DNA from 2 places in the Scytonema sp. PCC 10023 genome. Region 1 is predicted to be linked to the other one. Evidence: riboswitches for the same ligand, from Rfam matches in the RefSeq annotation. Region 1 holds a riboswitch; the other holds the start of a gene.
What was found. Region 1 has a riboswitch for cobalamin ahead of cobG (precorrin-3B synthase). Riboswitches for the same ligand answer to the same signal wherever they lie in the genome.
Positions count from the first base shown of each region.

Region 2: linked by a shared signal. The riboswitch ahead of ACM0OZ_RS19130 (DUF1636 family protein) and the one ahead of cobG (precorrin-3B synthase) in region 1 are both predicted to bind cobalamin.

Region 1 covers NZ_CAWUDP010000010.1:40,509-45,387, reverse strand. The annotation lists gene ACM0OZ_RS08535 (precorrin-2 C(20)-methyltransferase) at 1-304, opposite strand, end outside; gene ACM0OZ_RS08530 (precorrin-8X methylmutase) at 301-930, opposite strand; gene cobG (precorrin-3B synthase) at 944-2,569, opposite strand; cobalamin riboswitch at 2,618-2,781, opposite strand; gene ACM0OZ_RS08520 (RNA-guided endonuclease TnpB family protein) at 2,795-3,148, opposite strand; gene cbiE (precorrin-6y C5,15-methyltransferase (decarboxylating) subunit CbiE) at 3,159-4,367, shown strand; gene ACM0OZ_RS08510 (restriction endonuclease) at 4,642-4,879, shown strand, end outside.
Region 2 covers NZ_CAWUDP010000030.1:14,573-19,451, reverse strand. The annotation lists gene ACM0OZ_RS19145 (hypothetical protein) at 1-326, shown strand, start outside; gene ACM0OZ_RS19140 (hypothetical protein) at 366-671, shown strand; gene ACM0OZ_RS19135 (hypothetical protein) at 767-1,033, opposite strand; gene ACM0OZ_RS19130 (DUF1636 family protein) at 1,321-1,722, opposite strand; cobalamin riboswitch at 1,745-1,888, opposite strand; gene petJ (cytochrome c6 PetJ) at 2,282-2,617, shown strand; gene ACM0OZ_RS19120 (cupin domain-containing protein) at 3,206-3,712, opposite strand; gene ACM0OZ_RS19115 (hypothetical protein) at 3,736-4,149, opposite strand; gene ACM0OZ_RS19110 (helix-turn-helix domain-containing protein) at 4,542-4,879, opposite strand, start outside.

The DNA of each region.
Region 1 (4,879 bases):
CGCCCTCGCACAGGACTACCACATCCCGTCCGGCGGCAAGATGTTCGGCAATAGGCGTGACAACCTGGTCATAAACCGGTTGTGCTGCATACGGATCAAGCGCACGCGGGAGATGATATTTTACCTCGATTTGATTACCAGGGAGATATTGGGCTACGATACCTCTAGCAATACTCTCTTTATCTTCTGCGGATTGATAAGCAACCACTGGGCAAGAACGTAGTAACCGCAGTGCTTTCAGTGTTAAAAGTTCCGGATCACCCGGACCGACTCCAACTCCATAAAGACGACCTTTCGCCATCATTCTTCCTCCGTCGCTAAGGCGTTAACTGCGGCAGCGGTAATGGCACTTCCACCCCGCCGACCATGCAATGTTATAAATGGGACACCACGACTATCTGCTGCCAGTGCGGCTTTCGATTCTGCTGCCCCCACAAATCCTACTGGAAACCCTAGAATGAGCGCTGGTTTTGGTGCCCCGGCATCCAGCATTTCCAGCAACCGAAACAAGGCAGTCGGTGCATTGCCAATTGCCACCACTGCGCCTTCTAACTTTGGTAGCCACAATTCCAAGGCAGCGGCAGAACGCGTGGTTCCCAGTTTTTGGGCAAGTTCTGGCACTTCTGGATCATTGAGGGTGCAAATGACCCCATTGTCTGCTGGCAGTCGCCGCCGCGTAATTCCTTCTGCCACCATCCGGCAATCACACAGAATTGGTGCCGCTGCTGCTAAAGCTGTACGCCCAGATACCACAGCTGTTGGTGCAGCTGCTATATCATCAACAATATCTGTCATGCCGCAAGCATGAATCAGACGCACGACAACCTTCGCGACATCCGGGGCAAGTACAGACAGATTTGCCTCTGAGCGAATAGTGGCAAAGGATTTGCGATATATTTCGTTACCATCTCGAATGTATTCAATAGTCATTTGTCATTTGTCCCTAGTGCCTCACATCCCCTTGCTCAAACAACCGTTGTAAATCTTCAATAGCATATCGGTTCGCAAATTCCCCAAATGATTCATTGGGAGTAGCACGTTTTGCCATATAGATTTGCAGCATCCGTTCTAGCAATAGGCATAATTCTGCAAACGATACCAAACTGTAAAGTTCTCGTCCAAATTTCTCATTGCTGTCACCATCACCCACGTAGATTTTATAACCTTCCACCGTTTTCCCCTCCTGCTCAATACTGACACCAAGGAGGGCGATATCGCTTCTGCTGTGCTGGGCACAGGATTTTTCGCAACCTGTGAAGTGAATGTTGACTGGTTGGTCGAGAGTGAGGCAACTATCCAGATAGTTAGCTAATGCCAAGGCGTGACCTTTGGTATCTGTTGCTGAAGACGCACATCCCGTATTGCCAGCACAGGCGACTAAGGCGCTGCGAATGTTGGTTGCAGACCAATGCAATCCTAAGTTTTCGATTTGACTTTGTGCTTGAGGAACCGACTGATGGGGAATATCTGATATGAGAAGGTTTTGCCAAGGCGTCAGCCGAAGAGTACCAGTGCCATATGTTTCCGCAATATCCGCTAGACCACGCATTTGCCAAGTTTCCAATTTACCAACGGGTAGCACAACACCGATGTAAGATAGCCCTTTCTGTCGTTGGGGATGGACACCTATATGTTGGTATCTGGTAGAGACGTTGCATCTGAGAGTTCTACATCTGTCCACGTCATACCGAGTTGCGTTCATAGGTATCACCTCACCCCTGCCCCTCTCCTTGCCAAGGAGAGGGGTGCCCGGAGGGCGGGGTGAGGTTTTTGAACGCAACTTAGTATCACTCCATACTGGAGAAAACTGCCGCAATCGATAAGGAAGATGATGCTCAACTTCTTGGAAAAATCTTTCAATGCCTAAGTCGTTCAAAACCTGCCAGAGACGCGACTGGCGCGATTTGCGATGGGGAATTATCTTCTCACTCCCTACTGCCAAATGCTGCAAATAAACTTTCGCCAATCCAGCCACGACTTCTAGACATTCCTCTGGTTTCAGGAGAATGCCTGTATCAATGAATGGTTCAACCTGCGATACACCTAAATTCAACTTGAGGTGGAAGTAAGCTTTTGTACCAACTACGGCAGCGGTTAGGGCGATATCATTGAGGCGATCGCCTATCGACACAGAACCACCACCATCAAAAGCAACGCTAAATTTTGGTGAAAGTGGTGCTAGCTCCGCGTGAGTAGCAATATAATTGTCTAATTCGCGGATGAACGGTCGAGTATCAATTAATTCGTATGGGTCAATGCCTGCTGTAGGACTACCCATGATATTACGCAGATGGTCAACCTCTGGGAGACTTGAGGCTATGCCAATTTCCTGCAAGACTCTCAAAACATCAGCGGTCATTTCCTTGCGGATTTCACGGACTTGGAGGTTGGCGCGATTGGTAATATGAACATAGCCAGTTCCAAACTCGTCAGCTAAGTCAGCTATCACACGACACTGCTGGCTAGCGAGTATTCCTCCAGGTATGCGGATGCGAGATAATATACCGTCCCGCGCGGACGTTCCATAAAAAAGACCAGGACAACTAACAAAATCACACGGTAATGACACGCCTGCAACTCCTTCCCTGTGCGACGCAGGGAGCAGATAAGAACTGTGTCCGGAAGACACCCTTAGAGTTGGCATTCTGACTTACAAAGTCTAAAGTTATAACTTTTGACTTGATTACAGCTGCGGCACAGTCCCGGAATTTCACCGGACTTTCCCCACTCCAAGTGTGTGTAGTTTAGCATGAGTTGACAACTCCTCGGGCTAAAGCCTTTGAGGATTCTTCCTTCATCCAAGATTGCCTCTAAAAGCAGTGCCTTTAGATGGTCTTACACGTTGTCCAGAAGCAGTAGCGAGATGCCCTCCCGCCAAAAGCCGTAAACCTTCATCTCTAATATTTCTAGCTGCGTTCAAATCCCTATCGTGTAATGTTTGACATTTAGGACACTGCCAGCTACGAATATCCAAACTTAGGTTATCTACTTGATGTAGGCAGTTACTACAGATCTTTGAACTGGGAAAGAATCTATCTACTTCAATGTAGGTTTTTCCTTGCCATTGTGCCTTATACTTCAACATGGTGCAGAATTGACCCCACCCAGCATCACTGATTGATTTTGCTAGTTTGTGGTTTTTGACCATATTCTTATAAATGCACAACAAATGGTTATCAGTGGTCGGTATTGGTGAGGATGGGCTATCGGGATTGAGTTTGATCGCCTGTTGTCTCGTTGAGCGTGCAGAAGCGATCGTCGGGGGAAAACGCCATCTCGCCATGCTACCACCAGACGACCCGCGCGAGAAACTCATCTGGACTTCCCCCATCAGTGATTCGATAGAAGAAATTCTCCGTCGCCGGGGTCAGTCTGTCTGCGTATTGGCAAGTGGTGACCCCATGTGCTTTGGTATCGGTGTCACCCTCTCCCGCAAGATTCCCATTTCTGAGATGACCATCATCCCCGCACCGTCATCGTTCAGTCTCGCCTGTGCCAGATTGGGATGGTCACTTACCGAAGTCGAGACATTAAGCTTAAACGGTCGTCCCCCTGCTCTCATTCAAGCCGCTATCTACCCGAAAGCGCGTCTATTAATATTAAGTGAAGGGAAGGAAACCCCGGGAATTGTTGCTGATATCTTGACAAAGCGCGGTTTTAGTGGTAGTAAAATTACAGTTCTTGAACACATGGGCGGTTCTCAGGAACGAATTATCGAAGGCACAGCCGCGTCATGGACGACAACAGAACTGGCAGATTTAAACACCATCGCTGTAGAGTGTATTGCTGATCCTGGAGTCGTACCGTTACCTCGGCTAGCAGGATTGCCGGATGATGCTTATCACCATGATGGACAGCTAACTAAGCGTGAAGTGCGGGCAATAACACTATCGGCTTTGGCTCCCACACCGGGACAGTTATTGTGGGATGTGGGCGCTGGGTGTGGTTCGATTGGTATTGAGTGGATGCGGAGTCATCCTCGATGTCGGGCGATCGCCATTGAGCAAAACTCCACCCGACTCCAATATATTGCTGACAACGCCGCCGCCCTTGGTACACCTTATTTACAAATTGTTGCAGGCAAAGCTCCCGCTGCACTGAAAGATTTGCCTCAACCAGACGCCATTTTTGTCGGCGGTGGTGCAACGACAGAAGGTTTGTTTGAGGTTTGTTGGGAAGCTTTGCCTCCGGGTGGGCGTTTTGTTGCCAATGCAGTTACGGTTGAAAGTGAACAGAAGCTGTTGCAATGGCATAACCAGGTAGGCGGGGAGTTGATTCGCGTTGCTGTGCAACGGGCTGCTCCTATTGGTGGATTTTTAGGGTGGAAGCCGATGGTGCCGGTGACGCAGTGGGTGGTGGTGAAGTAGTTGGAAGCGAATATTCTTTTGAGTTATGTATCAGGAGGACAATGCTTGATTTGGATTGCATTGTCCTCCTGGTCAAGCGGCTTTATTTTAGACGTTGTTGCACAGAATAATACACAGAAACTGAGTGCAAGATATGCTGATATAAAAGGTTAAGGAAGAAATTGCCCTATATTATCTAAAAAAATACTGAAATTGCTTGTTTATCCTTGCTAGAGAGGGGTATATAGGGAAGAATTCCATTTAATAACAAACTATAAGCGAAAAATTTTACAATATGACTGCTGATTCAACAGAATTTGAACAACAGATTAAAAGAATACATGATCTTATCGAACAGCCCGGTTCGGTAGTCACTTGGAATGATCACTTACCCGATCCAGATAACCCTGATCAACTAAGACAGATTGATATCTCAATCAAAAGAGATGGAAAGTTAACACTTGTCGAGTGCCGCATTCACAAGAAAAAGCAGGATGTTAAATGGATTGAAGAACTTATTGGGCGGAAAGTAA
Region 2 (4,879 bases), on a different contig from region 1:
TTTACGAGCAAAATGAAGAACTAAAGCGCCACATTTTTCAGCTATTTTCTACGAGTCATTCACCCAGTTCGGCAGCAACTTCATTAAAGCAGTTGTTATGTTGTTTGCCAATGGTTCCCGTCCCTCAAGGTATTAGCTATTCCAATATCTTTCGGGTGATGATTGTCCAGTTTCTTGACCCTTTTAACTTTGATGTTCGTTCAGTGAAGCGTTCCTGTATTCATATTGTCCACCCCGATGGTAGGATTATTCCCTTTGATACTTTCAATATGTTTTACCGCGAGGGTAGCGCTGGCTATCACTTAGTTAATAATCGTTTGATTTAATTGAATACAGCTTGTCTGCGCTTATTAGGGTGTCAATTTATGTCACAAAGAAATGAAATTTTAGGTGTTTTTTTAGGCATACTCTTGTTAATTGGTATGCATATTTTAGCGATACTAGCAATAGTTTTACTTAGTTTTATTAGAGGTATTTACGGTGCCCAAATTTTGATTATTGGGGGTTTTGGCTTTTTCTTGTGGCAACTTCTCTATGTCATTCCAGTCACTCTTTGGCTAAAAAGACGGCGGCAAAATGGCTTAATGAAAGGAGTGATTATTGGTGCGGTTATTACCGCTTTATTGAATGGAGGTTGTTCTTTATTGTTTTCTTTTCAAGGATTTCGATAATATGCTCAGTTTAGAAATAGCTCTTGTGGGGTTGGTCTAGAAAGCCCTCTTTCATCTACAAAATAGGTGAAGACTTCTGTCCCACAAGAAATAGGTTAACTTTTTATTTCAGATTTTTGAGATTCTTTAACAGAACGCGAAATTGTGAAGGAAGGTGAATCATCAAGCAGGGGTTGTTCCAATGTTGCTTCACTCGTTGCATTACTCAAGTAGGAGCCAAAAAGCTTATCGTAGTTGGAAGCAACAGCCAGAAACGCCCCACCTAATATATATATCGGAAGTGGTAGGGTGAATTCTTTTACCCAATCAAACAGTTCCGCTAGGGCAAACAGCACCAAAAAGCAGGCTAGCCAAACTCTCATGTTTCTACCCCTGGGATTCAAACGACTTTATTAATTGTAGATAGGTTGGGGACACTTCATGTCTACCACAACAACAATTAGATGAAAACGGGGGTGATGTGTGCGTCTTTCACATCCTACATCCTTATATCATGTTCGGCTAATGACCCTTAATTCCCCAAGAACCCCACCCCGCCTTTGACTTACGTCAAAGTCTCCCCTCCCCGCTTGCGGGGAGGGGTAAGGGGTGGGGTGCAGTCAGCGTGGGAATTATGGGTAAGCAACCGGAGATGATATCACGCCTACTATTATTCTCCCTTGTTGGCAGACAAAGGAGGAATTTTTGCTAAGATTCCTTTTTTAAGCGGTTCTGGTCTTTCTGCCCAGGGTAACAATCCTTGAGGGTGAGTGTAATACTTACTAGCACACTCTAACACCCCGGCTATTTGTGAGGGTGACAAATCTGGCGACAAATCACCAAAAAGGTAAGTATATTTACCAACAGATGCAAAAGAAATTGTACAAGAGCGATCGCAAGCACTCATGCATTCTACTGGTTGAATAGCAAATTCTTCATGCAACTTCCAGTCTTGATACTGTTGTTGCAATCGCTTGAATAATGTTTCGCCACCACTTTCACCGACACGTTTTCCATCTTTCCACACACTTGAGCAACTGGTGCAGACAAATAAATGATGTTGCGCTTTCATCCAAACCTCGTAGACGTGCTAAAGCAGAAGTTAACTAGTCGGCGGGTATTCTGACTGACAAGGAAACCCTTGATTACAGCTGCGGGACAGCGCCGGACTTACACCAGACTTTCCCCGTTACCTCTGATGGCTGATCCCCATCAGAACCGTTTACCTTGTGATCATATAGCATTTAAGCAATTGTCGAAGGAAAAACCTTTTACCAAGAAAGAACTCAGGAATCAGAACTCAGGAGTCAGAATATTAAACGCGCTTTTCGAGCATGAATTAAGAGTAGAGACGCCCATAGAGCGCGTCTGTACTGAGTGTTGGTAACACAGCCCCCGGCTCCGTGGAGACCAAGAAAGTTTTTCCGCACTTATTTCCCCCGGATTCACTCGTTTTGGATATTCTGATTACTGTGTTCTGTGTTCTGCGTTCTTCTTAACCTTTGTCCTTTGCTTTCCTTCCCCCGTGAGTCAAGAGGTTTGACAGCCTGTCTTTTGACGACAAGCGGTGTGAACAAGAGAATTATGGAGGAAATTCTCTAGAATGCGTCGATTCATAGAGGGAACACGCGATGAAAAAGATTTTTTTAGTATTGTTGTTGGTCATAACAATTTTTACCTTTGCCTTCAATCGTCCAGCTTTTGCTGCAGATGCTGTTAAAGGAGCGAAAGTCTTCTCTGCCAATTGCGCTTCTTGTCATGCGGCTGGAAAGAATTTGGTTCAAGCTAACAAGAACCTGACAAAGGAGGCTTTGGAAAAGTATGGCATGTACTCTGAGGAAGCAATTATAGCTCAAGTGACAAATGGTAAAAATGCCATGCCCGCTTTCAAAGGTCGTTTAAAACCCGAGCAAATTGAAGACGTAGCTACATATGTGCTGGGAAAAGCCGATAAAAGCTGGAAGTAAAGCAAAATAAGGCTATCAAAGCATAGTGGGAGGGTGAGAACCCCTCGCTTTTAAGCAGGGGATGAAATCCGACTCAACAGGTTTTAACCTGTTGTTTCTTTATTCCGGAACTTTTGCAAAGCACGATTGTGTCATAGTAGATATAACGCGTTACAACGCGAAACCATTGTAGGAAAGTCTTCCGCTTCCATGCCCAGCGAACCGATAATGACACTGGCTTCTGGGAAAAAGACAAATAAACTAAATCTTTAGACCCATCTGAGGGGGGACGCCTCTTAGATGTAAAACCAAAATACCTGTTGAGACGGTGAGACCAGCGCTGCGGGAGGGTTTCCCTGCGCAGGCGACTGGCGAACCCGGAGGGTCTGGCGGGGAGTAAGTCAAAAGGCTGCTCTAGTTAAGAGTCTAAGAAACAGGAACAAAGGTGTAACAGCACGGCAATAGCTAAGCTGTGGAACAACTTTTAAGAAACAAGCGTGCATTTATGCCAGGGAGTACGTCAATGTTCAGCAAATAGTAGGTAGGGCAGATGCTTTACCTACTGCTATTTTTTTACCATCGAGTTATTTCTACCATGCACCACTAGTTTCAAGATGCACGTGGTGTTGGTGGCTTGATGGTCACGCCGTAACGTGATGCAATGCCGACAATATTTTTCATCTCTTCCGGTGTATATGGGGGCGGTGGTGTGTTTGGGTCAGTTACCGGACGACCCATTTCGTCGAACATATTTTCGATACCTGACGGTGAGAATGTCACCAAGAGAATGCCTTTCGTGTCGCCGGTGTTCTCAAAGTTGTGATATAGCCCTCTGGGCATATTCACGTAGTCACCTGTAGTGGCGTGGAAAATTTCTTCCCCGACTTGAAATTTGAAATCACCCGCAGCAATGTAGACACGTTCGTCTTCTAAGCTGTGAACGTGCAAGGGCGTTGAATAGTAGGGCGGAACGATGTCTTCCATGACACTGAACGCTCCACCTGTGTCTTTGCTCGTGACTTTGAACGTAACGAGAATGTCACCCCACCAAAGGCTTGAACCTTTTCCTTTGGCAATCAATGCAGAAGTTTTGTTTGTCATTGCTTTGCCCCTCATTTTTTTGTCAGTCCCTGTGAATCTTAGGACTTTGTTTTCAAGAAAGTATCGATATCATTCCAGATTTGTAGTTCGACTAGTTTTGAGTCAGATACAACTAAGCGATCGATAAATCGGATGCTTGAAAATGTGGTGCCATCCGGATACTCACCCGTTAGTGTACCGACGCAGTAGACGGCAATACCTTGCGGGGTGAAAGCTGCATCGAAATACTGGTAAGCTGTGGTTACTCGACTGTAATGACTTTTTGCCCAAGCAACGTGTTCAGATAATGTGCGGAAGGTGATACCACCCGGGACAATGATGCGAAATTCGGGAGCTAAAAAACTCTGTGCTAACTCCATCTCTCGCCGCTTAATTGCTTGGAGAAACGATTGGGCAAGGCTAATTGCCTTTTGACTCAAATCGCTTTCCGTATCTTTGGTTTGTTTTAGCATCGGAAGCTCGCTTCTAATCTTTGCTCTCCAGAGGGAACAGATAAATTTGTATTTCATTCAAACGAGAACCGCTATACTCTTTTCTGTTTTTGCGGAAATCTTCTAGTACATTAAGACACAAGGCAGGAGGGAGATAATGCTTATACCATCTGCTTTTTGACTTCTTTGTTAAGCGTGTGCTTTTTAAATGCAATCGATGATTTCAGCAATGTTGAGGAAAATATTAAATCTTTACCGACACCTGTGTCTTTTCGTTTTCTGCGAAACTTTCATGAATCCTGCTGTATATCCGTATTTTCTTATATTTATATAAATAAGTAACAAACAGTTGACTGCAACAATGATTTATGGTTAATTTTTCATGAACTACATGCACCAGAAATAGTGAATATTTATCTTGTCATTTGCTGTCGGTATTGCCTGGGAGAGATGTTCAAATGCTGATGAAATACAGTTGCAAAGCGTGACTGACATCTAAAGCCAACGCGGTAGGAAATCTCTAAAATTGATAAGTCAGTTGAACGTAGTAATTGCTTGGCAAGTTCTAGCCGCTGTTGAATGATGTAGGAATGAGGAGTTAGTCCTGTAGATTGTTTAAATAAGCGAATAAAGTAGTAGTAGCTCATATGTACTAGCCCAGCTAGTTCTGTGATACTCAATTCCCGGTCGAGATTATCGTTGATGTAATCAAGAACTTCTCGCAGTTTGCGTTTGCTCAGACCGTCCCCAT